2 regions of the Faecalibacterium sp. AF27-11BH genome follow, and region 1 is predicted to be linked to the other one. Evidence: predicted binding sites of a transcription regulator. Region 1 holds the regulator's gene; the other holds the start of a gene.
The links. The regulator HrcA, encoded in region 1, represses chaperone genes, less so after heat shock. The targets are predictions, from matches to a motif close to TGTTAGCACTCNNNNNNNNNGAGTGCTAACA.

Region 1 (3,409 bases):
AGCCGGTGCGCAGCTGCACATGGTGCTGCGCAAGGTGGTGCTCCAGCAGGGCCAGCACGTCCGCCGCCTGATTGGAGTACGGATACACCCGGCCCGCCTCGTCGGTGCGGGTGTAAAGCCCCAGCGCACGGAACCAGCGCAGCGGGTCGGCGGTATTTACGGCATCCAGCAGCGGACGAAGTGCTGCCGGGTCGGCAGTGAAATACAGCTCCGGTGCAATGCCGGTGTTATCCAGATTGCAGCGGCCATTGCCGGTGGCAAGCAGCTTTTTGCCCGGCTTCGGGTTGCGCTCCAGCACAATGACCTGTGCAGCTGGGGCACTTTGTGCCGCCGCCAGCGCGGCTGCAAGACCGGCGGCACCGCCGCCCAGAATGAGGATGTTCGGCATCCGGACACCTGCCTTTCTCAGTAGAATTTTAGGATCTGTCTTCATAAGCGGGGTGCTGTGCTTATGAAAATGGCTTTTTGTATCATTGTAGCAGAACCCTGCCGGAAACGCAACGAAGAGGCAGCTTTCCGTGCAGGTCTTTTTGCGCGGGGGCAGCAGGTATAAATGGCCCGGTCTGACAGATACTAGTGCTGCAGGCATTTTTAAGGAAACGGAGGAGCAAAAACATGAAAGCAACAGGAATCGTGCGCCGCATCGACGAGCTGGGCCGGGTGGTGATCCCCAAGGAGATCCGCCGCACCCAGCGCATCCGCCGCGGCGACCCGCTGGAGATCTTCACCACGGGCGACGGCGAGGTGATCTTTAAAAAGTATTCGCCCATTGGCGAGATGAACGCAGTAGCGGCCCAGTATACCGAGGTGCTCAGCAAAAGCTTTGCGCTGACCGCACTGGTGGCCGACCGCGACCGCATCCTTACGGTGAGCGGCAGCGGCCGGCGGGAGCTGGCCGACCGCAGCATCAGCCAGCCGCTGGAAAAGCTGATGGATGGCCGCAGGCTGTACCAGAGCGAGGGCATTGCCGAAAAGTGCATCCTGCCCTGCGAAGGCTCGCCCCGAGCAGTGCTGTGTGCCGCACCCATCATTGCGGCGGGCGATGTGACCGGCGTGGTGGCCCTGCTGACCGAAGACCGCACGGCCACGCCGGATGCCGCCCAGCTCAAGGCCGTGAATGTGGCAGCGGCATTTCTGGCAAGGCAGATGGAAGAGTAAAGAACATGCCGGAGCGCTTTCCTTATAATAAGGAGGGCGCTTTCTTCGTTTATGACAGAATTATGAATCTTTTAAAACATTTTTCCAAGGGGCTTGACAGCACCGGAAAATTGGCTATAATGGTCTTAGCACTCAGGAACAAGGAGTGCTAAACAAACAAAGCGAACGCAAAAAGGAGGCAGGCGCTATGACGATGGATGCACGCAAGCAGCGAGTCTTGCAGGCGATCGTGGCGCTGTATGGTCTCGAAGGCGAGCCCGTTGGCAGCAGCGTGCTGGCAAACTACTTTGACATGGCAGTTTCCAGCGCAACGCTTCGCAATGAGATGGCGGCGCTGACAAAGCTGGGCCTGCTGGAGCAGCCCCACACCAGCGCGGGCCGTGTGCCCAGTGCCAAGGGCTACCGTTACTACCTTGATAATCTGCTGACCGACGATCAGCCGCTGGATCGTGTGAGCCGCGCCCGGGTGGATGCGGTGTTCGCAAGCCTCGACCATGAGCCGGAAAAGCTGGCCGCAGGTGCCGCCAAGGCGCTGGCCGCCATCAGCGGCTGCACCGCCGCCATCAGCACCCCGTGCGCCGAAGACCTGTGCATCGCCCACTATGAAGTGGTTCAGGTGGGCCGCAGCGCAGCGGCTGTGCTGGCCGTTACCACGGCCGGTTACGTTCGTACCCGTGTGGCACGGGTGCGCACCGGTCTTTCCCGCGAGAATGCGGCAGCACTTGCCGCACTGCTGAACCGCAACCTTACCTTTGTAGCGCCGGTGGATCTTTCCACCCGGCTGCTGGCAGAGCTGTGCAGCCAGATCGACCCGGAGCTGGTGCCCGTTATCAGTGCAGCGGCTGCCATCCTGCAGGATTCCGTCAAGCCCCACGTATTTCTGGGCGGCGAGCAGTATCTGCTGGACTGGCCCCAGCTGGACGGCAAGGTGGGCGACATCCTCACACTGCTGAACGACGAGGAGCAGGCCGCTGGCCTGATCGCACCTCCGGCAGAACGCAGTGAGAGCGTGCTGCTGGGCGAGGATCTGGAACCGCAGATCCCGGGTCTGTGCATCGTGAGCGACCGGTATCTGGTGGGCGGAGGCCTGTGGGGCTCCATTGCATTGATCGGCCCCACCCGGATGCCCTTCCAGAAGCTGATGCCGCTGCTGCATTACTTTGCAGACCAGCTGGGCGAGGGCATGAGCGGCAAACGAAAAGACACCCCACAGGCTGCCGTACCCCGGCGGACTGCGATCTATAAGGAGGATCTGGAATGAGCGAAGAAGCAAAAAAGACGGCTCCGGCTCAGGAAGCGGAGCAGCCCGAAACGGCTCCCGAGGAAAAGGCCCAGCAGGCAGCACCCGAACAGGAACCTGCTGCCGAAGCTGCCGACCCGAAGGATGACAAGAAGAAGGATGGCGGCTGGTTCAACAAGAAGGCCCGCGAGCTGGAAGCCGTAAAGGCAAAGCTGGACGCGGCCGAAGCCAACGCTGCACAGGCCAAAGACCAGCTGCTGCGCATGGCAGCGGAGTACGAGAACTACCGCAAGCGCTCCACCCGCGAAGCCGACCAGAAGTTCAACGATGGCATTTCCTTTGCGGTGAACCAGATCATTCCCATTCTGGATACGCTGGAGATGGCAGCCAACGCCCCCACCACCGACGAGAACTACAAAAAGGGCGTGACCATGACGCTGGACAAGGCCGCCAAGGCGCTGGATGCCCTCCATGTGGAGGAGATCGAGGCGCTGGGCAAGCCCTTTGATCCCAACTTCATGAATGCAGTGCAGCAGATCCCCGCCCCGGACGGACAGGAGAGCGGCACCGTCATCACGGTCTACCAGAAGGGCTACAAGCTGGGCGATAAGATCGTCCGCCATGCGACCGTTGTAGTGGCCGAATAACAAAGCAGAAACCCGAAAGGGTTTTGAATATAACATCCGCTTACAAACATTTGAGCATCACATAAACAATAAGATTTGTTCTTTCGAGAGGAGTTTTCATTATGAGTAAGATCATTGGTATCGACCTTGGTACTACCAACAGCTGCGTGGCTGTCATGGAGGGCGGCGAGCCCGTTGTTATCGCAAACTCTGAGGGTGCACGCACCACCCCGTCTGTGGTCGGCTTTACCAAGACCGGCGATCGTCTGGTGGGTCAGGTCGCAAAGCGTCAGGCCATCACCAACCCTGAGAACACCGTTGCTTCCATCAAGCGCTTCATGGGCACCGACCACAAGGTGACCCTGAACGGCAAGGAGTACACTCC
Region 2 (3,409 bases), on a different contig from region 1:
CAGGCGATACCCTGTGCCGATGGCTGGGTGCGGTGATTCAGAGAATGGAGTAAAAAAGATATACCATGAAAATCCTTTCGTTTGGTTCCCTCAACTACGATTATACCTATGAGGTCGAGCACTTTCTCGCGCCCAAAGAGACCCTTGCAGCCAAGTCCATGCAGCGGGGCTTTGGAGGAAAAGGCGCAAACCAGTCTATTGCCTTTGCACGAGCTGGATTGTCAGTATACCATGCGGGTCGTGTCGGCGCAGATGGACAACCATTTGTGGATTACCTGAAACAAAATGGTATTCATACAGATTATCTGATAAAGGACGATGCTGCTGCCACCGGCCACGCCATCATTGAGGTATGCCGCGGCGAAAACTGTATCCTGATCTACGGCGGTGCCAATCAGGAGATCACCACAGAGCAGATCGACCACACGCTGAAAGCCTTTTCGCCAGGCGACTGGCTGGTGCTGCAAAATGAGATCTCCAATCTGCCGTACCTGATGCAGGCCGCACAGAAAAAGGGGCTTTCCATTTTCTTCAATGCCGCACCCTACGATGTCGGCATCTTGACCTACCCGATGGAACTGGTGGATGTGCTCTGTGTCAACGAGGTGGAAGCCTGCGCCCTTGCCGGAACCGAGACCTTTGAAGCGGACGCTGTTTTGACCCTGCTGCACGAAAAATACCCGCAGACCCGTCTGCTTCTGACAGCCGGGAGTGCGGGCAGCTACTATCTGGATGCAGAGCGGCGGCTGTTTGTCCCCTGCGAAAAGGTGCAGGCCGTGGATACTACAGCTGCCGGGGACACTTACAGCGGCTATTTTCTGGCGGGCCTTTGCAGCGGCAGTTCAGTAGAGGACGCCATGCGGCTTGCTACCAAAGCAGCCGGAATTGCCGTGCAGCGCAAAGGTGCAGCGGCATCCATCCCGGAAATCAAAGAGTTGAAATGAATGATACAGAAGGCCATGTGGATATTCTGGTCTGCATGGCGGGCACCGGCGGCACGGGTTTTGGCACAGCAAGTTATCTGCGCAGCCGCAACCCGAATCTGCAAGTGGTTCTGGTGCAGCCCCATCCGGACTCCCGCCTGACCCCGGAGCACCCGGATGCGCAGATCATAGATGGCGTTTTGCCGGCGTATGATGTGCCGGAAAGCGCACTTTCCGACTATCTGCGGCCAGACTGGAGCGATGCGTGCATCAATGTCCGCACCGAGGAAGCCTACGAAACGGCCCATGAGGTGCTGCGGGCGGAAGGACTGTTTCTGGGCACATCAGCAGCAGCGGCTTTGCACGCAGCGGTGCAGGTGGGCCGCAGACCGGAGAATCAAGGAAAGAACATCGTGGTCATCGTCCCGGACAACGGCATGAAATATCTGTCTACGCCGATGTACCGGCAGAAATGATGAAAACACGATGATACGACTGAATTTTGAAAAGATTGCATAGGATTTTATAAAAGTATTATTCTTTCATGAATTTTAGCACTCTTCTATTGACACTGCTAATGAACGGTGCTATAACAGTGGCGTGCTCAGGAGGAAGGGCAAAAGGAGAGCCGCTAGGCTCCCCGGAAAGCCCTTCTGAATGGACGCTTCAGATTTTTTGCCCCGACCCGAACGCCGGGATTGGAGGAATGATTTATGCTTATGCCGACTGTTTTCCATGAAAACCTGTTCGATGATTTCTTCGATCCGTTCTGGAATGACGCTGCACTGGAACGTGCTATGAACCGTGAGGCTCGTGGCGCCTTTGGTAAGCGTGGTGCAAACATGATGAAGACCGATGTCAAACAGACGGACAATGGCTACGAAGTAGCTGTTGACCTGCCGGGCTGCAAGAAGGAAGATGTTCAGATGGATCTGAACGACGGCTACCTGACCATTCAGGCAGTGCGCAGCCACAGCAACGACGAAAAGGATAAGAAGGGCCGCTACCTGCGGCGCGAATCCTTCTCTGGCACCTGCGCGCGCAGTTTCTACGTGGGCGATGTGAAGAAGGAAGACATCCACGCAAAGTTCGAGGACGGCGTCCTGCACGTCGAGCTGCCTGCTCCTCAGCAGACGAAGGCTTTGCCTGAGAACCCGAATCTGATTGCAATCGAGTAAAACGCCGGTCGTGTGCGCCAAAGCACAACGCACATAAGATGCCCCCGGAGAGCTGTAACAAGCCCTCCGGGGGCATTTTTGTTTCGCTATCTTTTCCGCAAGGGAAAATCATGGTATACTGAGAACAGCAACTCGGAATTTATGGAGGTACTTCACTATGGAATACAAACGCTTTGGCGGTAAGCTCCTTGTCCGCATCGACAAAGATGAGGAGATCGGTGAAACAAATTTGATTTTAGGGGGACAAAGATGAGTGATGTAAAAGGAAAGACCGGCGCAGTCTTGAGGGAGACGGCAGTCCTGACCGGGGCGGTGGCGATCATTGCGGCGGGCGTTTTCTTTTTTCTGGTGCCGAGCCATACATCCGTCAGCAGCATTTCCGGCCTTGGCATCGTGCTGTCCAATTTTGTGCCGCTGCCCTTGTCGGTCATTACGATGATCCTGAACGTCGTGCTTCTCATCATCGGGTTCTTTACCTGCGGCAGAGAATTTGGCGCAAAGACCGTATACACCAGTGTGCTGCTGCCGGTGTTTCTGGGGCTGTTTGAAAAGCTGTTCCCGGAGTTCGGCTCGATGACCGGCAGTCAGGAGCTGGACGTGCTGTGCTATATTCTGGTGGTCAGCATCGGGCTGAGTATTTTGTTCAACCGCAATGCATCCTCCGGCGGGCTGGATATCGTGGCAAAGATCATGAACAAGTACCTGCACATGGAATTGGGAAAAGCCATGTCTCTGTCAGGAATGTGTGTGGCGCTTTCCGCGGCCCTGGTCTACGATAAAAAGACCGTGGTGCTGAGTATCCTCGGTACTTACTTCAACGGCATCGTGCTGGACCATTTCATCTTTGATAACAGCATCAAACGCCGCGTCTGCATCATCACCGAAAAAGAGGAGGCGCTGCGTCAGTTCATCCTCCATGACCTGCACAGCGGTGCGACCATGTACGAGGCCATCGGTGCATACAATCTGGAAAAACACAACGAGATCATTACCATCGTGGACAAGAGCGAATATCAGAAGCTGATGAACTTTATCAACCGGGAAGACCCCAAGGCTTTTGTTACCATTTACAATGTGTCCAGCATGCAGTATCAGCCCAAGATCTGATCGGCGGAGAGCTGCCGCAAAGGGCGGGCCTTTTGCGGCTTGCTCTTTGCCATAGCTGCGTGGTATACTCAAGTCCGGAAATATCAAAGCGCGTGGAGGTAAAAAGCATGCTGACCTATACCTATGTTTCCGAGGGCAAATTTGAACTGATGGAAAAACCAAAGCCGGTGCTGCAGCACGAGCGGGATGCCATTGTAAAAG

Region 2: a site for HrcA is predicted at 1,473-1,503, ahead of DWY76_RS07690 (Hsp20/alpha crystallin family protein). Genes of this name have one in related genera too.

What each region holds. Positions count from the first base shown of each region.
Region 1 is NZ_QVGS01000004.1:58,739-62,147, reverse strand. Features, by position in the region: gene DWY76_RS05870 (aminoacetone oxidase family FAD-binding enzyme) at 1-388, opposite strand, end outside; gene DWY76_RS05865 (stage V sporulation T C-terminal domain-containing protein) at 616-1,158, shown strand; gene hrcA (heat-inducible transcriptional repressor HrcA) at 1,346-2,419, shown strand; gene DWY76_RS05855 (nucleotide exchange factor GrpE) at 2,416-3,045, shown strand; gene dnaK (molecular chaperone DnaK) at 3,147-3,409, shown strand, end outside.
Region 2 is NZ_QVGS01000006.1:73,020-76,428, reverse strand. Features, by position in the region: gene DWY76_RS07705 (purine-nucleoside phosphorylase) at 1-53, shown strand, start outside; gene DWY76_RS07700 (ribokinase) at 66-944, shown strand; gene DWY76_RS07695 (pyridoxal-phosphate dependent enzyme) at 941-1,399, shown strand; gene DWY76_RS07690 (Hsp20/alpha crystallin family protein) at 1,637-2,101, shown strand; gene DWY76_RS07685 (YitT family protein) at 2,351-3,208, shown strand; gene DWY76_RS07680 (alcohol dehydrogenase) at 3,316-3,409, shown strand, end outside.